4 regions of the Kovacikia sp. CALU 1929 genome follow, and region 1 is predicted to be linked to each of the others. Evidence: predicted binding sites of a transcription regulator. Region 1 holds the regulator's gene; each other region holds the start of a gene.

Region 1 (5,627 bases):
CCGCTGCTCTGTCTCCCTGGTTGATGAGTTCAAATACCTGTCTTTCCGTGGCTGGATTGTGCAAACACTCCACACAGGCAGCCGCCACATCAATCCGACTGGTTTGCCCATTTAGTTTGTCTCCAGTGCCAATGACGACACCTTGCTTACCGTCGGTTGTGGCTTTCAATAAGGTATTTAAATCATAGGAAGTATAGGGTCCGTCAATTAACCGCCCTGGTCGAATGATGGTGTAAGGTAGTCCCGAAGAAATGATGGACTGTTCGCCTTTCTGCTTGGCATCCAGTACTCCAAAAGCGTTTAACGCCGTGTAGGGAAACTGATCTTTCCGCTCAACTCCACAGGATGAGATGTACACAAAGCGCTTTAGATCTTGAGGTGCCGCTGCAACCAAGTTATGAACCCCTTCGGCATCAACCTGTTGGGGACCGTTTCTGGCTTTTGTGCGGCGGTAGTCTGGATTGAAATAAATTTGTCCCCATTCCAACCACTGCTGCACTGGATTGCTGGTTTCAGGTACCTCAAAGTCCCATTTCTCAGAAGGGAAGGCAGTCGTTCCTGTACAGCAAATGATGTAAGAGATATTCTGGGTTGCTGCTGGGAGAGTGGATAGGTCACGGGTATCGCCAGCGATCGCCTCAACCTTCCCTTCAAACATTTTTTGTGCCCGCTCTACTCCACGAGTGAGAACCCTCACTGGCATCCCTTTTTGGATCAATCTGGCAACCACTAATTGCCCAACGCCGCCTGTTGCTCCTGCAACGAGTACTCGATCACTCACTGCCTTTACCTCCGATGTCTTGCAAGTCTATTCCTTCGGATTAAGATAGACCATGACCCATTTTCAAACATCCCTCCTAGCACTCACATCTCCAAATATTTCTGATATCCGATTTGATTCAGCCTAGATTGCTTCTCCATTACCATCTGATTCAGGCTTTGACGATATTGCTGAACCTTTTCCAGTAGAGATGCATCATGGGTTGCCAGAATTTGTATGGCTAACAGTCCGGCATTGCGGGCATTGCCGATCGCCACAGTCGCCACCGGAATTCCCGCAGGCATCTGCACAATCGAGTAAAGCGAGTCTATTCCTTGCAAGTGGCGGCTAGGAACAGGAACCCCAATCACTGGTAGCGGGGTCAATGCCGCAACCATACCCGGCAGGTGAGCAGCTCCTCCAGCTCCGGCAATGATTACCTTTAGTCCCCGCTGATGAGCTTCTTTGGCATATGCCACCATGCGTTCAGGTGTTCGGTGTGCCGAGACAATCCCCACCTCATAGAGAACGCCAAATTCTTCGCAGGCTGCGATCGCCTCCTTCATCGTGGGCAAGTCCGAATCACTGCCCATAATGATGCCAATCAGGGGTGGGGACATGGAAGGGTGAGAGGTTGTTAGTTGTTGTTGGTAAAGTAGTCAGTAGTCAGTAGTCAGTAGTCAGTGGACTGTGAATGTAAGGTGATGGTTTTTGATGTCAGGTAACTGTTTCGCCCATTACCGATTATCGCCCCAACTCTCTACTTTCAACTCTCCACTCCCTGTTTCCTGCTATCGTAGCTCTTCAGGAACTCTACCGCATAGCGGGTTGTCAGGGTGATCTGATCGGGCAAGTCATTGAGTGAGAACCAGCGTAAGTCTCGGTGTTTGTGGCTTTCTACATTTTGAGGCGTACCTGCTGTAATCTTCACCAGAAATACAGGAGCAACCCAGTGAACTTCTTCATCGGGCAAAATGTGGTCGGTGACTCCTAGCAGTGTCACGACTTCGCTTTCAACCCCAAGTTCTTCTTTAACTTCCCGCTTGATTGCCGCTTCAATCGTCTCGCCAAACTCAACGGCACCTCCTTGAATCGCCCAATATCCGGCTTCTGGTGGCACCAAACGCTCAATCAGGAGAATTTGTCCGTTTTCAAAAATAACTGCCCCTACCCCTACCCCAATGTAATCTTTGCCGCGTTTTAACCCCGATTGGACTTGCAAACCCTATTTCTCCAGTCAGTACGATTCAATTTCAAGATTAGAACACAAGCGGTGAAAATGAAGGTGTTAGGTGTCAGGTGTCAGGTGTCATGGTTGAGAATTTGATTCTGAAAAATTCCCGCATTGTTGGGCAGGACGGCTTACAGCACATCTTAATTCGTGAAGGAGTGGTTGAAGCGATCGCCCCAACCCTGCTATCCCATCCTGAAAATACAGCTTCTCTGGATGTTGAGGGTGATTGGGTTTCCCTGGGAGGGGTTGATCTCCAGATCAATGGAGCGCTAGGGCTGGCATTTCCTGACCTCAATCCTGACCATTGCACCCAGATCAAGGATATTAGCGAGTTTCTCTGGCACCAGGGGGTTGATGGGTTTCTACCAACGATTGTGACTACCTCAGTCGAGAATATTCAGCGATCGCTTGCCACCCTTCACCAGTGTCACCAGACAAAATTTGCTCAAGTGCTCGGTGTTCACCTGGAAGGTCCGTTCCTCAATCCTCAGAAACGAGGGGCACACCCCGAAGAACATTTGTTACCCCTGACTTTAGAGAACGTCAAACGAGTTCTGGGAGACTATGCCAGCCTTGTTAAGGTCATGACTCTGGCACCTGAACTGGATCAGACCGACAAGGTCATTCCCTATCTCCAGTCTTTGGGGATTACCATCAGCCTGGGACATTCTCTGGCAAGGGCAACCCAGGCTCAACGAGCGTTTAGCATGGGAGCCACTATGGTCACCCATGCTTTTAACGCCATGCCAGCTCTGCACCACCGGGAACCTGGACTGTTGGGAGCCGCCATCACCAACCCCAACGTTTACTGCGGGCTGATTGCTGATGGTGAGCACGTTTCCCCCACCATGATGGATATTTTGCTCAAAGCAAGCAATTACGAACAGGGAATATTTTTAGTCAGCGATGCCCTGTCTCCCCTGGGACTCCCCGATGGCACCTATCCCTGGGATACCCGCCAGATTGAGGTTCACGAAGGCACAGCACGACTCCCCGATGGCACCCTGTCTGGAACCACCCTCCCCCTACTCACCGGCGCACAAAATCTAGTTAGATGGGGGCTTTGCAGCGTGGAGCAAGCGATCGCCCTGGTAACTTGTTCTCCCCGTCAGGCGATCGGGCTGTCGGCTAACCACATTGGTCAACCCGCCCACCTTCTCCGATGGCATCTTACCTCTGATGGTGAACTGACCTGGAACAGGTTGGAGAGGGAAGTGAGGGGAAAGGAGTAAGGGGTACAAACTCCTCTCCTCTCCTCCTCAAGTAAACTGCTGGCTTAACGTCACTGGATTGTGAACAGTTATTTTCTTTTTGTGGATGGAGATCATTTTGTCCTGGCGTAGATCTCCAAGCAAGCGAGTGACGGTAACGCGGGTGGAGCCAATTGCTTCCGCGATCGCCTGGTGAGACAACTTCAGGTCAATCGTGATCCCATCACTGCTGGGCACCCCAAAATCACGGCATAGGATCAGCAAAAAACTGACCAGCCGAGAACCCATATCCCGGTGAGCCAGGGTTTCAATCATCATTTCAGTCTGTAAGATCCGGGACGATAGCCCTCGCAGGAAAACCATCGATAGATCAGGATTATCCTTCAGTGCTTTTTCAACTTGTTCAATTGGGACTGAGAGCAATTCAACCGGGGTAAATGCAACGGCATGATAAAAGCGATCGGACTTGTGCCCGGTGATCAGTGAAAGAACTCCAAAGACGCTATTCTCTCGCAGTAATGCGACCGTAATTTCTTCTCCCGCCTCGTAAACCCTGGATAGCTTGACTGCCCCTTTAAGAAGAAAGTAGACACGCTCGGCTGGATCTCCTGGGAAAAAAATTGTTTTACCCCGTTCAAACGTTTCAACAACGGGTGGAAAAGCCCCGCCCCCCATCTGGCGGAATACAGATGCCAATGGTTTATCTTGCATCACAACCATATACCCTACCTGCTACCCAAAAGATTACCCGGTTAACTAATAGGTACAGCCCTAAGTTAAGTGAACCTAATGATAGATCTGTAACTTAGAACACTTAAACTTACTACACCGCAGGTTTTTGTGCCTGATGTTACATATTGGACTACTGCCTTAACCCTTCGCTGTCTAAAAAGGCTTAAATTTAACTCGGACTTGCACCACCTGAACTCCAATCCAGATGGTTTAAGAACATCTTATAGCGTTTCCTTTCTGGGTGAGGTACATCTCATCTGTTTGACTCAAGGATTCTACGGCTATCCATTACTTCATTGAATTCAAAAACGCTATCACCACAGTTAATTAATTTGATACTGGCGTTTCTTCTGCCAAATACTGTTCTTAAAAACGCGATATAGCAATTCTCAACTTTGTGAAGTACGTTTTTGGTCGTTCTTGATCATTGGTCATTGGTTGCCCCCAAGGGACTAATGACTCATAACAAACCACCAGCTTGTACCGCATCAGCATGAGAACCGCTGTATCACCATTCTCAATCAAGTGGGAATGCCCTAATCCAGGGAGTCAAGGATTCGAGCGCATCTATAAGGTCAACCACAGTTTAGACGGGAAACGTCATTTCCCTATTATGTTGCACACCTTTGCTATCCGATATACCCCATCTTTGAGTATTCTCTATAGAGCAGTCCACGAAGCGAAAAAGAATAAAGGCACCTAACGCCCAACACCTGACACTGTTCGGCTGAGCGCTCACGTCGAAGCTCACGTCGAAGCCTGACACCTGACACCTCACCACTTACCTACAGATTGAGAGTTATGCTGAATTTGACTGGAAAAAACGCCCTGGTTACTGGTATCGCTAACAATCGTTCCATCGCCTGGGGCATTGCCCAACAGCTCCATCAAGCAGGAGCAAAGATTGGAATAACTTATCTGCCTGATGAGGAACGCCGCGTTAAAAAGATTGCGGATCTGGTAGAGCCAGTACAGCCCTCTCTGTTTCTTCCCTGCAATGTTCAGGACGACGAGCAAATTCAATCAACCTTTGAAACCGTCAAAGACAAGTGGGGACAGCTCGATATTCTGATTCACTGCCTTGCCTTTGCTAACAAAGAAGATTTGACAGGCAGTTTTGCTAATACCTCGCGCGCCGGATTTGCAGCCGCCCTGGACATTAGCGCTTATTCATTGATCAAGCTATGCTCCGCTGCTCAACCGCTAATGACGGCAGGGGGCAGTGTGGTCACGCTCACTTACCTGGGAGGAGTCAAGGTCATCCCCAATTACAACGTGATGGGGATTGCAAAAGCAGCTCTGGAAATGAATGTGCGCTATCTGGCATCAGAACTAGGTCCCCAAAATATCCGAGTTAATGCCATCTCCGCTGGACCCATCCGGACTCTGGCATCTTCTGCGGTTGGCGGCATCCTTGACATGATTCACCATGTTGAACAGGTTGCTCCCCTGCGCCGCACCGTGACTCAAACTGAAGTTGGCAATACTGCCGCTTTTTTGTGCAGTGACCTTTCAAGCGGGATCACAGGGCAAATTATTTACGTTGATGCAGGCTACGAAATTATGGGAATGAGTGAGGGTAAAGGGGAGGCGTGAAACAGAAAGTTGAGAGTTGCGGGTTGAAAGATAGAGATGTTAACTCGTCAGGCTAAGACCTCCGAGGTTTTCAAAACCTCGGAGGTCTGGAGGC
Region 2 (5,627 bases), on a different contig from region 1:
ATTCCGCCAAACTACGCTGCTCAGCCTGCTCCAAATCAGGCTGCTTCAAGTCAGGCGACTCCGCTATCGGTGAAGCCGGTTGCGCCTAGTCGCCCAGGTCAACCGGTGGACACCGTTCCGTCATCTGAGGATGCCGAGCCATTGGTTGCTCTGGAAGAAGTGGCTGAACCTGTTGAATTTGTAGCAGAAGAGGCTGTTGAGACACCCTTTAGTGTGTCTGATGTGGAGGAGCCAGAGGAAATTCAGGAACCCCTGCCCCAGCCAGAACTTTCTGGTCCACCCATGAGACCGAGTGCGCCTGCTTCCAACAGAGCCAGTTTGCCTAACCGTCCTGTCTTAAAGCGGACTCAGCCAGGTCAGCCTGCTCAAATTTCTAAGGGTGAAATAGCTTCTGATGCACCTGAGCGTTCACCCAGACCTGTTGCCAAATCCCCTGGAAGTAGCCAAGCTGGAGCAAAATCTACGGCCGATCGCCCTACACCTCGCCCACAAACCATCGTAGAACTGAAGCGTCCTCGTCCCGTTCGTCCCGGTTCTGATGAGGGAGTAGCCGCCACAGGTCGGGTTGGTGATATGGGAGCGACTGCTGAACCTGTGTTGAGGGCAAACCGTCCTAATCCGGCAGGAACTGAAACTGCGACGACCGGTACTGGCACGGAAGAAATTCAGCTTCTCAGACCCACCTTGCCCCGCACGGCCAAAAAGGGTAAGGGCTGGCAGGAAGAAGAGGAAGAAGGGCGGGAATTCCCTGAAAAAGCCAAAGCTCCTACCAAGGGTAAGCGTCGCGTTCAGCCAGAACTGGATGACGAGGATGATGAAGATCTTGATAACATCCTCGATAAGAATCAGGATATGCCGATGCAGGTTAGCCTTTCCTTAGTTCGTCCGGCTAAGCCAAAGTCGCAACGCGCTCCTCAGGCGAAGCCTCCGGCAGCAGCCGCTCCAAAAGCTAGAAGGCAAAACTCTTCCCGCGATCGCCGTGAGCGTCGCGAAGAAGCCAAAGTGGAGAAAACCACCAAAATTGTGCTGATCGGTAGCCTGACCGTGCAGGAACTTGCCGCCATGATGGCGATTCCTGAAACTGAGATTATCCGTACTCTGTTTATGAAGGGGATCGCTGCCACCGTCACCCAAACTTTAGATGTTCCGACTGCCACAATGGTGGCTGAAGAATTGGACGTTGAAGTCGAAACGGGTGAAAAAGAAGCAGAAGCCCGTAAAGTTACTGAGATGATAGATGCGGCTGATCTGGAGAAACTCCAACGCCGTCCGCCCGTTGTCACTATCATGGGACACGTTGACCACGGCAAAACAACCCTGCTGGACTCGATTCGCAAGACCAAGGTAGCCCAGGGCGAAGCGGGCGGCATTACTCAGCATATTGGTGCCTATCATGTGGATGTTGAGCACGATGGTCAGATGCAGCAAGTGGTCTTTTTAGACACTCCTGGGCACGAAGCGTTTACCGCGATGCGGGCGCGGGGCGCACGGGTGACTGACATTGCAGTTCTGGTGGTGGCGGCTGATGATGGTGCCAGACCTCAAACGATTGAGGCAATTAGCCATGCTAAGGCGGCTCAAGTTCCCATTGTTGTTGCTATCAATAAGGTTGATAAAGAGGAAGCACAACCGGATCGGGTTAAGCAAGAATTAACCGAATACGGTTTGGTGCCTGAGGAGTGGGGTGGCGACACCATTATGGTACCCGTCAGCGCTTTGACAGGCGAAAACCTGGATACCTTGCTGGAAATGCTGCTGTTGGTGTCTGAAGTTGAAGATCTGTATGCGAATCCGGATCGTTCTGCTAGAGGCACGGTGATTGAAGCGCATCTGGATAAGGCGAAGGGTCCAGTTGCGACACTGTTGATCCAAAATGGCACCCTGAAAGTTGGGGATATTCTAGTCGCTGGCTCCTCCCTTGGTAAGGTGCGAGCAATGGTGGACGACCGGGGGCTTCGTGTCAAGAAAGGTAGTCCTTCCTTTGCGGTTGAGGTTTTAGGTCTGAGCGATGTTCCGGCAGCCGGTGATGAGTTTGAAGTCTTCCAGGATGAGAAAGAAGCCCGCGCTGTGGCGACTGCAAAATTGGACGAACAGCGCCAGACCCGATTGATGCGGGCTATGGCATCACGTCCAGTCAGCCTGACTACCCTGTCTGCCCGTGCTCAGGAAGGCGAATTGAAAGAACTCAATTTGGTCCTCAAAGCGGATGTTCAGGGTTCCGTTGAGGCAATTTTGGGAGCGCTTAAGCAATTGCCGCAGAAGGAAGTCCAGGTGAGGGTATTGCATGCTGCACCGGGCGAAATCAGCGAAACCGACGTTGACCTGGCAGCGGCTAGTAGTGCGGTCATTATTGGTTTTAACACCACCCTGGCAACAGGTGCCCGTCAAGCAGCCGATCGCGTCGGAGTTGATGTGCGTGAGTACAACATCATCTACACCCTGCTAGATGACATTCAGGCTGCGATGGAAGGGCTACTGGAGCCTGAGTTAGTTGAGGAAGGATTAGGGCAGGCTGAAGTCCGGGCAGTCTTCCCAGTGGGACGTGGTACGGTTGCGGGTTGCTATGTCCAATCTGGCAAGGTGGTTCGTAACTCTAAAGTGCGGGTACATCGGAATAGTTCTGTTGTCTTTTCAGGTAACCTGGATTCGCTGAAGCGAATGAAGGAAGATACACGAGAAGTTAATACTGGCTATGAATGTGGGATTGGCATCGATAACTTCAACGATTGGGTAGAAGGCGACATTATCGAGTCTTACCGCATGATTAGCAAGCGGCGAACCTTATCCAAGTAGGAGTAGTGGAGTAAGGGCGATGGGTCATAGGCATCGATATAGAGGTCGGATAGCCTATGACCAAGCCCGTTAAAACCTACAAAAAACGATGGGCGGTCTGCTCTTTGCAGACCGCCCATTTTTTCTGAGCTACAAAAGTATTGCTTAATCAGACAGAAACTTGAAAGACCTTTTGTACTTACCGGCAGAAATTTGGATATTCTAAACTACTGAGTCTAGTAGCAGTTTGCCAACTTTGTATTTGTGAGTCTGGGATAGGAAAGGGGTTATTATTTTGGGGTTTTCAACCCACAGAATAATTCTTGACAGACCACTAGCTCATAGACGCATGGGTGCGCTCGTAGTCCGAAGCAAGGGTGGGATGGGGCTTGCCCTGGATGTGGTTCCAGAAGTGAGCCGTTTCAGCAGGCATACCAATTTCAGATGCAGCACGGCTTAACATGCACTGCTCACGGTTTTTGATCAGGTGATGATGACGGATCATCAATGCCCGGATTTGTTCATTTGTAGACATAGTGGGTTTTCCTGTATTGATTGTTCGCCTTCCTAGAATAATATAGCAGTTAAATTCTGTAGTGAAAATTACAAAATGGATTGCTTTTACAAATCGTAATCATTTTTTTAGAAATCTAATTGTTTAGAGGAGATTGCTCAATTCCTTTCTTGTCCGTTGCTCCCCCGGAACGGTAAGCTCAAACAAACCTAAGTAAACTGAGAAAATGTCATCAACCACCGAAAACTGGGTTGAAGCAGAATCCCTCCGCTGGTTTTACCGGGAAGCAGTGCCCATCGGCATTACAGATCGTGCTCCTGTTCTGCTTCTGCATGGCATTCCTTCCCAAAGCTATGGTTGGCGGGAAGTTATGCCAGCATTGGCAAACCATGGATTTCGGGCGATCGCCCCCGATTGGATTGGCTCTGGTTTCTCTGGTAAACCTGACCGGCGGGACTTTTCCTACACCTCTGATGCCTTTATTGAAGCTCTGGAAGCGTTCCTCAAAGCTCTGGAGATTCACCAATTCTCGATGGTTGTTCAGGGGTTTCTTGGCTCGGTCGGGTTACAGTATGCTTTACGTCATCCTGAGCAAATTGAACGGATCGCGATTCTGAATGCTCCCATTACAACCAATTCAAAACTGCCCTGGAAGATGAAACAGCTTGGGTTACCCCTGGTTGGCGACATGATGACTCAAGATCCGCTGCTCGTTGATAGAACTCTGGAAGGTGGCGGCGGCTATCGTGTAGAAGATCGGGACCTGGACGTTTACCGGCGACCTTTCCTGAAAAGTTCAGATGCGGGACGGGCTTTACTGGCAACCATTCAAAATTTGGAGTTAAAGCAAACAACCGCAGAAATTGAGGCAGGATTAAAGCAATGGACTCGTCCTATTCTATTTGCCTGGGGCGATCGCGACCCATGGCTCCCCCTTAACTCTGCCCAACAGTTTGCCCAATCTTTGCCGGATGCCGACTTCATCAAACTTGAAGAAGTCGGGCACTATCCCCAAGAGGACTGGCATGAAAAGGTCAGTGATGCACTACTGAGTTTTCTACGCAGACAGGTGAGGTGAGGAGTGAGGAGTGAGGAGTGAGGAGTTGAGAGTTGAGAGTGACCAACGACCAATGACCAATGACAACTAACAACCAACAACTTCTCCCCTCTTCCACTACTTGCTGTTCTCTAATCACCAGAGTTATAAAACCTGTATATATTCACCAGGGACAAGTCAATGTCAGGTCAAATACTGGGCGATCGCTATGAAGTCGAGCGGCAGATTGGCAAACAAACTGGGCGATGGACGTTACTCGCCCGTGATCAGATCACTCAACAACAAGTGGTTATTAAGCTTTTGTTTCTGGATGAGCAGCTAGAGTGGGACGACCTAAAACTGTTTGAGCGGGAGGTTGAGATCCTCAAGTCTCTTTCCCATCCTTCCATCCCACGTTACCTGGGTTATTTTGAGCATCAGCTACCGAATGATAAGGCTCTGGCGTTGATTCAGACCTATGTGGAAGGAAAGTCGCTGGAGCAATGTATGCAACAGGGACGAATCTTTACTGAGGCGGAGACAAAGCAACTGGCAAAAGCTTTGCTGAACATTCTGGTTTACCTCCACGGTCGTCAACCACCTATCGTCCATCGGGATATCAAACCCAGCAATATTTTGTTGGCAAACCGTCAGGCGTATCTGGTTGATTTTGGCTCGGTGAAGGCGATTAAAGGTACTGGAGAAACGAGCGCGTTCACTGTTGTAGGGACCTATGGCTACATGCCTCCCGAACAGTTTAGCGGACGGGCTGTGCCCGCTTCCGACCTCTATAGCCTGGGTGCCACGCTGATTGCCCTTCTCACGGGAACTCACCCCTCCAGTCTGCCGCGCAAGGGAGTCAAAATTGACTTTGGGCAAACGACCAGTGTGAGTCCAGAATTTGCCGATTGGTTGGAGTGGATGACTGAACCAAACCTGGATCAACGAAGCAAATCTGCTCAGGAAGCCTTAGACATGCTAGGGCAGGGTAGAAAAAGTCAGAATATCCAGGTATCCATCGAAAAACCGGCTGACACTAAAATTTCTCTAACTAAAGATGCTCGTACCCTGGAAATTTTGATTCCATCTTTGCTGGGACAAACCCAACTTCAAATCGATCCACAACAGATTTCGCTCACCACCAAACGCCTGGGATTTCAGGCAGGTCGCCCTCAGATTGCTCCCAGACACCGAATTAACAAGCTGGAGTATAGCAAAGCAACCGATGGGCAGTCTGGAGCCAGCGACCCCCAACTGATCATCTGGGTGGGAACAGAGAAGTATGACCTAAATGGCAGCGCGTCT
Region 3 (5,627 bases), on a different contig from region 1:
TGACGAGCTTCCTCAACTAATTAACGTCCTGCTTGGTCAAATGAGCCTGGTTGGTCCCCGCCCTCTGCCTCTGAGGGATGTAGAGCGCTTCGATCCCTGGCATCATACTCGGCATCAGGTCCTTCCCGGTATTACTGGACTATGGCAAATCTCCGGACGCTCCGAAATCGATGCCTTTAACGAAGCCGCCCGCCTTGATCTTTACTACATTGATAACTGGTCACTCAACCTGGATTTGGAAATTCTTCTGGAAACCGTCAAAATTGTTCTGTTTGGCAAAGGAGCGTACTAGTAGAGTAATCTAAAAGTTCTGCAACGTAGGTTGGTTAGAGCGCCAGCGAAACCCCAACATTTTCAACAGTCATAGGTTGCAAAATTAATTACTCACTGTACTAGTAGTAATCTTCCTCGACTCGACCAACGCCCGTGCCAGGGTAGTAATTACTCAAGATTTGCTTATAGCTGAACCCCTTCTCTGCCAGGTCAAGGGCACCCAGTTGGCTCATGCCGCGCCCACGAAACGCCTCAGCCACAATGTCGTCCGAAGCAGCATATAGAGACTCCACAATGCCGCCCCGGTAGCTGACGAACTCTCCAGCCGTGTTATCCACTGCTTTACGGGTGGTATCTGCCTCTCGTTCAATGCCACTATAGACCTGGTAATACTCCGTTGCCCCCAAGTTATACAGGGAGTGAGCAGGTTTGAAATAGTAGGTCAGGGCGTAGGAGCGGGCAGCCACTGCCTGTGCTTTCAACGCCTCTGTGTGCCAGTTTGGAGACACTTCGCTTGCCACAACGCTGTGCAAATACTGCCTCAGGTTGATATAGTTGATGCCCAAGAGATTGCCCCGTTCTGCAACTAGCAGTAACCGCCCCCGGTAGACGCGATCGCCCAACTGAAACGACTGTCCCACCCCTGGATCAACCAGCACAATTGGCGGCAGTTGCCAGGAGCCAAAGCTAATGGAATCTCCGCTAGGCTGAACCGTGTAAGTGTTACTGGACGAAAGTTTTTGTAAATGTCGTCCATCTTTATCCATTAGCACCGCATCACTGGAGGCACCGATCTTAGTCGAGGGAATGCCTTCTGCGATCGCGACTCGAATCTCAATCAAAGAATCAACCGTGGCGGCTGAAGCCAGAAACCTTGCCTTGGCTTCTTTGTTAATGGCTTTTTCTTGCTCAGTGTAATTAGACGGGTTAATCGCTTGTGGAGAGGCTTTTGCCAGTGGCGACTTTGGCGGACTTGGGGATGGTTTTGCAGAGGGAGAGGGGATAGGGGTGGCAACAGTCTCCCTGGGTGCAGGTGGCACAACCTCAACTTCCTTTTGGGAGGAGGATGCCTGTTTTTCCGGCTGGTTCAGGAGAACCGCTCCCAAAGTCAACCCTCCTAACAGTGGCAGTACAACCCAAAGATAGCGCTTGATTAGATCAGGAATTTTCGGTTCTGTCATGTTAAACGGTGATTGCTACTAACGGGAAACGTCAGTCCTGGTCAGTCGTTGCTGGTTTAGATAATCAAAAACACTCTTATCGCCAATGTCTGGCGGAATTGGTTGAATCACCTTCCGTAAAGCAAAGACTAGAAAAAGAATAGCCCAAAGCAGTAGTAGCACCCGTTCCAACGGTAATGGTAATAAGCCTACCAGATGTCCCAACAACAATACCGGAACCAGAGGGGTTAATAGCTTGGTTTCTACCCGATCAAAGCAAAATGCTTCCTTAAAGAAGATACCCGTTAGCGCCACAAAGGTAAAGCCAATACCCAGCAGCGAAAGTGGGTAACGGTATACCGTCAGAGCAAATGGCTCCGGACTGAAGTGAGCGATCGCCAGGGATGCTAAACAGCCAACCAGCCAAAACGCCTGTAATGCTCGATGTAAGGGTTCCATGTAGATGTGAATCGTTAGCAAACTCACCCCTAACGCTGCACAAAACCCTGTGTAGAGGAACGTCAACCAGAACAAAATTGCCGGGTTATCCCCCTGCCATAGCACCAACCCCGCACCGATCGCAAAACAGAGCGCTGCCACCATCAATCCACCCCGATAGATCACCACTCCCCGGCGATCCTCATCGTTGATTGTAAACTCACCAAACTGTCCCTGGTAAACCATTGGCTCAGCCTGCATACTCCCTCCTTCATTCTTCATCCGATTTTGGATTTTAGATTTTGGATTGCCTTTCTCCTACCCTTGGGAAACAAGCCCTTTATCCTTATCCTTATCCTTCATCCTTCACCCTTCCTATCACCCTTACCCCATTTCCCTCCTCCAGTCTAAGCCTTTCCTGGGCATTTCCTCGATTGACTGCAATCTCAACCCAGCCGTGGCTTCCCACTAGTGCCAGCAAGTCTCCCGGTGAAGAGTCGCTGTAGGTCTGTTGTCCAGGAATCTCAAAATTATTGACTGTTACACCCCATTCTTTTGCAAGCACCTGCGCCGCAGGAATATTGGTAATCAAGTTGCCAAAGTGATCCGTTGCCTGAATAGTGCCAGTGATTCTGGTTGCGCCATCATCTAACTCCTCCACGCGAATGGGAGGTGGATTAAGGCTAACCAGGGTTTCTGGAGCGATCGCCTGCCCCACGTCAGTCAGCCCCCTGCCACTGGCAAGGTGTGCCCCCACGGGTGCAAAAATATCTCGCCCATGAAACGTTTGGCTGGGTTCAGGGGTGCGCCAGTATAGGGGAGTTGTCAGCTCCACGGCGGCTATAACCGGGTTCTGGCTCAAAACCCCACTGAACAACCCATTATCCGGTCCAACCAAAAAGCCGGAAGGTTGGCTAGGGTTAGTGCCCACTGATATTGCGATCGCGCGCCGATGGCTACCCACGCCTGGATCAACGACAGCGACATAAACCGTCCCCGGCGGCAAGTATGGGTACGCAGTCATTAGCGCAAACCGGGCAAACGCCACATTCTGTGGTGGGATCTGATGCGTCAGATCAATGACCGTCAGATGAAGATTGATCTGGGCGATTACCCCTTTCAGCATTCCCACGTAAGGATCGCTCAAACCAAAATCACTCAGAAGTGCCAGACAGCCACTTTGCATCATTTGCTTTTTCTGCCACAGCTTTCATTAACCTTCCCCTACCCTACACCCGGCTTGTATCCGGTCAAGACCTCGGAGGTTTCAGCCGCTATGCTCACTGTGTATACCGCTTTGGTCAAAACCTCCGAGGTCTGCATTAGCCAAATCTTAAAGTTTCTGACCACATGACCGTAAAATTTAGTATCTAAAACTACACCTTGCACCCGGATTGCTATGATGGGAATAATCAGATACCACGAGTAAAACGAGATTATTGTCCACCATGAACAAAAATCGTCAAGAAACCCGCACAAGAATTGCAGAAACTCATCGGGCAAACCTTCAAAAAAATCTGCAACGCCGCCTAGAAGCCGCCAGAGCAAAAGGTGACGAGCATCTCATTCGGTTGCTGGAAGCAGAAGCCAATTATCTCAGTTAGTTTCCTCAGCCTTCAAATATGCCCGGTTAGTATGCTCCAATGTTCACGACAAAATAGGAGAGTGCGTTCAGACAACACACCCTCCTATTTTTTGCACAGATTTCAATATCACGCTTTGCCTGAAAAAACCTTCTCGGCTGGACCTGTCATGTAGAGGTGGTTGTTTGTTTCAGACCATTCAATCTGCAAACGACCACCGGGAAGTTCCACTGTAGCGTGGCGATTAACCAGAGGATAGTTTTTCTCCACCTGCTGACTGACCAGGACGGCTGCAACCAGGGATGCACAGGCTCCCGTTCCACATGCCAGGGTTACTCCTGCCCCTCGCTCCCAAACTCGCATCTTTAGATAATCAGGACGAATAACCTGAATAAATTCAGTATTGGTTTTCTTGGGAAACACCGGATGGCACTCAAACTGGGGTCCAAGAACTTCTAAGGGAATGGCTGCAACATCCTCTACAAAAGTGATGCAGTGGGGGTTGCCCATGCTGACACAGGTTACCTGCCAGGTTTTTCCTGCCACTTCCAGGGGAAAATCTACCACTGTTTGATCGGGGCTGCCCAGGGTCGTCGGAATTTCGGCTGCCAGTAATCGGGGTTCACCCATATCAACTGTCACGAACCCATTTGCCTCCAGTTTGGGGGTCATGACCCCAGCCAGCGTGTGAACTTGGTAAGAACGGATTTCGTGAGTTCCTTCCAGATCGGTAACAAACCGGGCGAAGCAGCGAATCCCATTACCGCACATTTCCGGTTCTGAGCCATCCGAGTTAAAAATCCGCATGGTGTAATCGCAGCCATCCTGTCCTGGCAGGGCAAAGATGACTCCATCGGCACCAATCCCAAAATGGCGATCGCACCACTGTATTGCCTGTTCTGGTGTTAAGAGCGGCTCTGATGATGAGCGGTTGTCAATCAAGATAAAGTCATTTCCCAATCCGTGATACTTGGTGAACTCAATTGCCATAGATGTGTTGCAATAGGGGATGTGAAGTGAATAATGTCGAGCTTAGTAGTTTTTTGGGGACGCAAGCAATGACTGTAGAACTTGAAACCGGATTACCCAGTGTTCGCCAGATTCAAACCCTGATTCGCGAAGAAAAAGAGGTTGAGCTGAAACTCACGACAGGAGACCTATTAGCTGGCAAGATTAGCTGGCAAGACCAGCATTGTATTTCCCTCACAGATCAGTACGATCAACCCACTATTGTTTGGCGGCAAGCAATCGTTTACTTGAAACCCAGGATGTAGAGAGGTTTGGCAGGTGTCAATCCACTCACCCACCCATTCACTCTCCCAAAAGCTCTACCTGCTCATCCTCTGGCATGTACTCTCGTAAAGCCTCACTAACTGCCACCGAGGCGACGGAGAGCGGGAGGATTTCTGGGATCTCTGGGTTGGGCATGATCCAGCGGCTTGCCTGACTGAGTGAGTAGAACCCGCCACAGAGCAACAAGCGATCGCCTGCCTGAAGTTCACTATCGCCATCCGGGTAGCTGATGAACTTGCCTTCTCGCCGAATTGCCTGTACCAGCACACCAAACTGTCGCCGGATGTGGAGTTCAGCCAGAGTTTTACCCACGACTGGGCTATCCTCTGGTACCAGAAGCCACTGACAGGAGGCATTTTCTGTAGGGACGGCAGCTTCTCCCTTTGCCAGTTCATCAAAGGCGATTAGTTCATCCGATGCACCAATCAACAGCAGGCGATCGCCAACCTCCAATACGGTTTTGCCATCCGGGTAATCGACCTCTTCCCCATTTGCTCGCTTAATTGCCATCAGGCTAACCCCAGTTAGACGGCGGAGATTTGTCTCTTCCAGAGTCATCCCCACAATGGGTGAGATGTCTGGCAAGGGATACCACTGACTGTTCATCTCCTGGGTCGCTTCCTTCAATTCCCGCGACACCTGATAAGAAGGTCGTTCGGCCCGTAGTTCGGCGTAGTGGGAGTTGCGGATCTGCTGCACCTCTCGCTGAATGACTGGCAGGGGTAGCCCAATCCCCGTCAATAGATGGGAGGAAAGCTCCAGGCTGGCTTCAAATTCGGGTTGTACAACCTCCCGCGCCCCCAACTGGTAAAGCAATTCAATGTCTTTGTCCTGGGTTGCCCGCACGACCACATCCAGATCGGGTGTTAGTTCCAGCGAT
Region 4 (5,627 bases), on a different contig from region 1:
GCGATTCTCCATGAAAACTTTAATCCAACCTCCGTTCTTTCCGGATCTGGACCTACCATTGCTGGCACGTATATCCTGCCCCAGGAGCAACCCCAGGCAGTCAAGGAATTTCTGAAAGCTGTGCGATCGCAAAAGGGAAGATAGCGTTCCGACTGATTGGCTGTCATAAACTGAACCTTTAGTCTACCCAATGCCCTGAATCACTAGTTGATAGGACATCTCTGTCTGTGCTCCTCCCGCCTGACTAAAGGCACCAGCAATGGGGGCGGCATAGCGATGGGATGCACTGGCAACCAGGGCGATGTGGCGATCGCTCACCGCTAACCCATGCGTTGGATCAAACCCACGCCAGCCAGCTCCAGGCAGATAAACCTCTGCCCAGGCATGCAAATGTCGCTCATCATTGTCCAAATCGCCTTCCTGGTATCCACTGACAAACCGAGCAGCCAAGCCGATCGCCCGACAGGTTTCAATAAACAAAACGGTCAAATCTCGACAGGAGCCTGCCCGATTCAGCCAGGTAGTACCCGGTGGCAGGGGATCGCCCGTCTCTCGAATCATATATTTGCAGTTTGTATACAGGGTCTGGTTCAACTCAGCTAAGAAAGCAGTGGTATTGCCTTCCACCTCCTGCAAAATTTCCTGTGCCAGAGCGATCGCAACCGGATCGACCGTAGCCGTATATCCTGGATACTGCCCTCCTAGATAGGGCTGAAGCTGCATCAACAAAGAAGCTGGGTAGTCAATCGGAAGCCCGGTCGCCCAGGGTTCTAACAAATAGTTGAATGGGTTTGTTTGATGCGTCTCCACCTGTGAAAGGACTTGCACGATCAGTGATTCGGTGAGTTCTGGCTGAAACCAAATTTTGATCATGGCATTTCCTTCCAGATCAACAATTGGAGATTGATTAAGCGGAAGCGGGGTCACCAGCAACGAGAAAGACTGCACCGTTTGATTGCTATCACTGCGAGGACGTAACCGCACCAGATGGGGAGCAAGGTTGACAGGCTGGCTGTAATGGTAGGTTGTAATGTGACTAATTTGGTAACGCACAGGTGCTCCCTACCCTGCTGTTTGCAAAGCGAAAAACGTCTCAAACATCTTTTCTCCTACATCGTTCATGCGGCTTTGGAGGCTATCGAGGAATTCGTGCAAACCCTGGTCGATGATGTCGTCAATGGTGAGGTAGTCCAGATCGGTACGGAGACGACCGAGGGCGCGTTCGACGGAGGTGCGCCAGGTGCCAACCGGCGTGCCAGTAATTTGGTGCAGCGATCGCTCCGCCTGGATAATTGAAAACCGGATTGAGCGGGGAAACTCCTGATCCAGAATCAAAAATTCTGCGATCAGGTTGGGCGAAATTCGATGTTGACCTCGTTTGCGGTACATTTCATAGGCACTGGCAGACTTTAATAGGGCAATCCACTGGAGTTCGTCCAAAGTGCTGCCCACGTAGTTCACGGAGGGCAGGAGAATAAAATACTTCACATCCAGGATGCGGGCAGTTTTATCTGCCCGCTCCAGTAGTCTACCAATCTGCCCAAAGTGCCAACCCTCACTATGGGTCATCGTTGCGTCCATCACCCCAGCAAACAGGTGGCTTGCCATCTTCACCTCTTCGTAAAACTTGAGCACGCTGGAAAGATCGTGGAGCGTTTTTGACTCGGCAGCCTCCATCACCATCAGATAAAACGAGTTAACGTGCTGCCACATTTCGGAAGAGATAACCTCCCGCACCGATCGCGCATTTTCCCGGGCTGAGCGCAGACAAGACAGGATGGAATTGGAATAATCACTATCAAAGGTGAGAAATCGGATGACGTTTTCAGACGTGGCTTCCCCATAACGCGCTTTAAATAATGGAAGGTCACCCGTGGTTAAGACAATGGGTTGCCATTGATGGGTAAATCCGCTGGGGGAATCCAGCAACAGGTTCAGGTTGACATCCACAAATCGGGCGACGTTCTCTGCCCGTTCAACGTAACGGTTAAGCCAGTAGATTGAATCTGCAACGCGACTAAGCATGTCAGTTGGTTAGTGATGAGTGGTGGATTAGCGGTTGACTGCTCATTTCTAGCAACCAGCCACTAGCCTCTATTTACAAACGACCCAGGTATCCTTACTGCCTCCTCCCTGGGAGGAGTTGACAACGAGTGAGCCTCGCCGGAGTGCCACACGGGTCAAACCACCGGGATTGACGTAAATTTCCTTTCCATACAGAATATAGGGGCGCAGATCTACATGACAGCCTTCCAGGCGATCGTCCATCAGGGTAGGCACTCGTGAGAGGCACAAAGTTGGCTGGGCAATGTAGTTGCGGGGAGAGGCTTTGATCCGTTCAGCAAAATCATCGCGCTGTTCCTGCGTAGCATGGGGTCCCACCAGCATTCCGTACCCTCCCGATTCGTTGGCAGCTTTGACCACCAGCTTGTCCAGGTTTGCCAGAACGTGGTTCTGTTGCTCCGGTTCCCAGCAGAGGTAGGTTGGAACATTGGATAGGATTGGATCTTCATTCAGGTAGTAGCGGATCATTTGGGGCACGTAGGCATAGATTACCTTGTCGTCTGCCACGCCGGTCCCTAGGGCATTGGCGATCGCTACCCGTCCTGCCCGATACACATCCATCAACCCCGGTACGCCCAGTAACGAGTCTGGACGGAAGACTTTAGGATCAATGAAATCATCATCAATTCTGCGGTAGATGACATCGACCCGTTGTAACCCCTTAGTGGTTCGCATTTGTAAATAACCATCCTGCACCACCAGATCCCGTCCTTCCACCAATTCCACCCCCATCTGCTGTGCTAGAAAGGAGTGTTCAAAATAGGCAGAGTTGTAGATACCGGGTGTGAGGACAATAACCGTTGGGTCAGAAAGGTGTTCGGGTGCCAGATTCAACAACGTCTCCAGCAAATGACTGGAGTAGTCTTCCACCGGCTGAATCTTCATCGTATTAAACACCAGCGGAAAGGTGCTCTTCATCACCCGCCGGTTTTCCAGCACATAGGAGACACCGGATGGGCAGCGCAGATTGTCTTCCAGGACGTACCATTGACCGTCGCGATCGCGCACCAGGTCAGTTCCCGTAATATGGCACCAGATACCACCAGGCGGCTGTAGCCCCAGGCAAGGTTCCAGAAACCCAGTTGCAGAGTAGATTAGCTCTGATGGAACAACCTTATCCCGCAGGATTTTTTGCTCCCCGTAGATATCTCCGATGAATAGATTGAGGGCATGAATCCGCTGTTTCAGTCCCGCTTCTAATAACGCCCATTCATCCGCTGAAACAATACGGGGGATGATGTCAAATGGGAAGATGCGTTCGGTTCCCTGTCCGTCACTATAGACATTGAACGTAATCCCCATTTTGAACATGGCAATTTGAGCTGCCTGCTGCCGCCGCCGCACCTCGTTTGCTGAAAGGGAGTTGATTCGATCAATCAGCGGCAACGAGTCCGGGCGAGGTTGCCCTTTAGCCACGAAAAGTTCGTCGTAAAAATCTCCAGGGTCGTAGTCGTTGAACTGCACGGCAATCAATCCGATGGTTTTTCCACAACGTTGCTGAAAAGCAGGATGAACTGAAACGAAGTTTCAAGCATACAGTACCTTCTCCATCCCCAGAATCAGCAACGCCTTTCCCCCTATTGAATAAGGGTGTCGGGACCCTCAAACTGTAGCATTCGATACAATTGTCCCTCAATCCATCAATGCAACCGCTTGTCAGATATCCTTTTAGCCATAAAGGGCTACACATTCCGCCATTCTTAAAAGTTTTGGTAGAGTTGCCGCAGATGAGAGGATTCATCCTGCCTGGAGGGCTGGCAGAAATCCGTTGAATGGCTGTTTTTGCTTACAAAGGAGACATTGCATAAGGTAGCATGGACTGGCTGAGGAGATGAGTTTCCTATGCATACCTGGGAATGGCGTAACTGGAACGATTTACCTTACCTGACCTGTAGCCTTTTGGGGGACTGGTCTCATGGCTTCTTTACTCAGCAATTTTGGTCCCGTCCTCCAGTGCTGTTGACCGAGATTTTGCATCCTTCTGCCCAGACCTATCGGGTTAAGCAGGTTCATGGCAATACGGTGCTGGTTCCGTCTGAGGTGGAGACTTGCTCGATCGCCACTGGCAATATTTCCCAACCATCGGAGGATCATCCTCCAGCAGATGGATTGATTACGGAGCAGGCAGCGCAAGCGGTATGGGTCTGTAGTGCCGACTGCACTCCGGCGTTGATTGGAGATGTGGTAACGGGGCAGGTGGCGGCAGTTCATGCTGGGTGGCGGGGAACCGCGATGCAGATTGTGCCAGAGGCGATCGCTCGGCTTCAGGCTCAGGGCAGTCAACTTCAGGATTTGCGGGTAGCGTTGGGACCGGCGATCGCGGGTGAGGTTTATCAAGTTTCAGAGCAGGTGGCGGCTCAGGTTGGTTCAACGATCGTTGCGACGGACCCCGCCAATGTAAACGAAACCCTGGGTGCCTTACGCCAGGTGCCTGATTCGCCCGTATTGGATGACCCTGAACCAGGGCGGGTACGCCTGGATGTGCGGCGGGTGAACGCGCTGCAACTGTCGCAGCTAGGGATGAAGCCAGAACAAATTGCGATCGCCCCTTTCTGCACCTATCAGAACCCAGACAAATTTTTCTCTTATCGCCGTAGCCGTCAGAAAAAAGCCCAATGGTCAGGGATTGTGAGCAAATAGGGAATGTTTCAGAGCAGGAAAGAGGGTTCATTCAGCCCGAACGGTTAATCCGGCTGCCCCCTGAATTTTACCGTTGCGGAGGGCAGCCAGGGCTTCATTTGCTGCTGTCAGGGGAAAGGGTTCGACCTGGGTATGAATGGGAATTTGGGGAGCCAGGGCGAGGAATTCTTCGCCAAGCTTTGCACCGTTCCTACCATTTGATGTCCTGGCACTAGGGGCAGTTTCGGTTGGGTCAACTCCCCATCTACAACATGCAGATCATCGGTTCGGCACACCCCACAGGTATGAACCTGGATCAAAACCTGCCCCGCACCAGGTTCAGGAATGGGCAACTCCCCTTTCCGTAACGGTTGACCGGGAGCGTCTAAAATCATGGCTCGCATGGCTCCTCGGGGTGATTTGAAAGTGGATGAAGGGCGTTACTGAGGTTTCCAGGTTAGCCAATCCTCATCCAGAGCTTGCTCCAGGGTAAAGTCGGGCAATTCAGGAACGATCGCAGAATCAATTTGGCTGGCTTTTAGAAAGAGCTTTCTCCCGTTCCGGTACTGGGAACCAAAATTCTCCTGAAGATAGCTTTTGAGACTGGGACTATCCTGGAGGATAGACTGGATTTGCAAGCGAAAATTTGTAACTTCTAAATCCCAACTTCTAAAACAACTCTCCCGTTCGGAGTCCCAATACCTAATTTTGAGCAAATGTTCACAGAGCCGCATTAAATAAGTGGCAATCGCTCGCTTGTCACGCTTGCCCAAGTCTTCTATCTCCTCAATCAAGTTCTTCAGATCGATCTGGCTAAAATCGTGCGCTTTCAATTGCTCTAGCGTTTTATCCAGCCAGCGTTGGTAGTCCTTCTCGTATAGAGACAACAGTTCTACCTTCACTTCAGCGCTCATTCTGAATCCCTCTTTCGCTATAGGGCGATC

What was found. Region 1 encodes NtcA, which controls nitrogen genes in cyanobacteria. Its sites were predicted from a motif close to TTTGTANNNNNNNNTACAAA; they were not measured.
Region 2: a site for NtcA is predicted at 3,363-3,382, ahead of gifA (glutamine synthetase inactivation factor IF7A). Genes of this name have one in related genera too.
Region 3: a site for NtcA is predicted at 3,235-3,254, ahead of pirA (arginine synthesis PII-interacting regulator PirA). Genes of this name have one in related genera too.
Region 4: a site for NtcA is predicted at 3,671-3,690, ahead of AC1S52_RS20010 (circularly permuted type 2 ATP-grasp protein). Genes of this name have one in related genera too.

What each region holds. Positions count from the first base shown of each region.
Region 1 is NZ_JBXBCF010000075.1:162,070-167,696, reverse strand. It holds gene AC1S52_RS19235 (SDR family oxidoreductase) at 1-781, opposite strand, end outside; gene purE (5-(carboxyamino)imidazole ribonucleotide mutase) at 865-1,380, opposite strand; gene AC1S52_RS19225 (NUDIX domain-containing protein) at 1,527-1,982, opposite strand; gene nagA (N-acetylglucosamine-6-phosphate deacetylase) at 2,072-3,226, shown strand; gene ntcA (global nitrogen regulator NtcA) at 3,254-3,925, opposite strand; gene fabI (enoyl-ACP reductase FabI) at 4,739-5,533, shown strand.
Region 2 is NZ_JBXBCF010000057.1:143,755-149,381, forward strand. It holds gene infB (translation initiation factor IF-2) at 1-2,793, shown strand, start outside; gene gifA (glutamine synthetase inactivation factor IF7A) at 3,107-3,307, opposite strand; gene AC1S52_RS07215 (alpha/beta fold hydrolase) at 3,513-4,364, shown strand; gene AC1S52_RS07220 (serine/threonine protein kinase) at 4,524-5,627, shown strand, end outside.
Region 3 is NZ_JBXBCF010000061.1:56,037-61,663, reverse strand. It holds gene AC1S52_RS09780 (sugar transferase) at 1-292, shown strand, start outside; gene AC1S52_RS09775 (SpoIID/LytB domain-containing protein) at 393-1,454, opposite strand; gene AC1S52_RS09770 (DUF2301 domain-containing membrane protein) at 1,473-2,132, opposite strand; gene AC1S52_RS09765 (SAM hydrolase/SAM-dependent halogenase family protein) at 2,224-3,060, opposite strand; gene pirA (arginine synthesis PII-interacting regulator PirA) at 3,320-3,475, shown strand; gene dapF (diaminopimelate epimerase) at 3,584-4,444, opposite strand; gene AC1S52_RS09750 (Hfq-related RNA-binding protein) at 4,513-4,728, shown strand; gene AC1S52_RS09745 (monovalent cation:proton antiporter family protein) at 4,766-5,627, opposite strand, start outside.
Region 4 is NZ_JBXBCF010000077.1:12,756-18,382, reverse strand. It holds gene AC1S52_RS20020 (transglutaminase family protein) at 184-1,053, opposite strand; gene AC1S52_RS20015 (alpha-E domain-containing protein) at 1,063-2,025, opposite strand; gene AC1S52_RS20010 (circularly permuted type 2 ATP-grasp protein) at 2,095-3,528, opposite strand; gene pgeF (peptidoglycan editing factor PgeF) at 3,907-4,704, shown strand; gene AC1S52_RS20000 (alcohol dehydrogenase catalytic domain-containing protein) at 4,812-5,087, opposite strand; gene AC1S52_RS19995 (DUF29 domain-containing protein) at 5,124-5,597, opposite strand.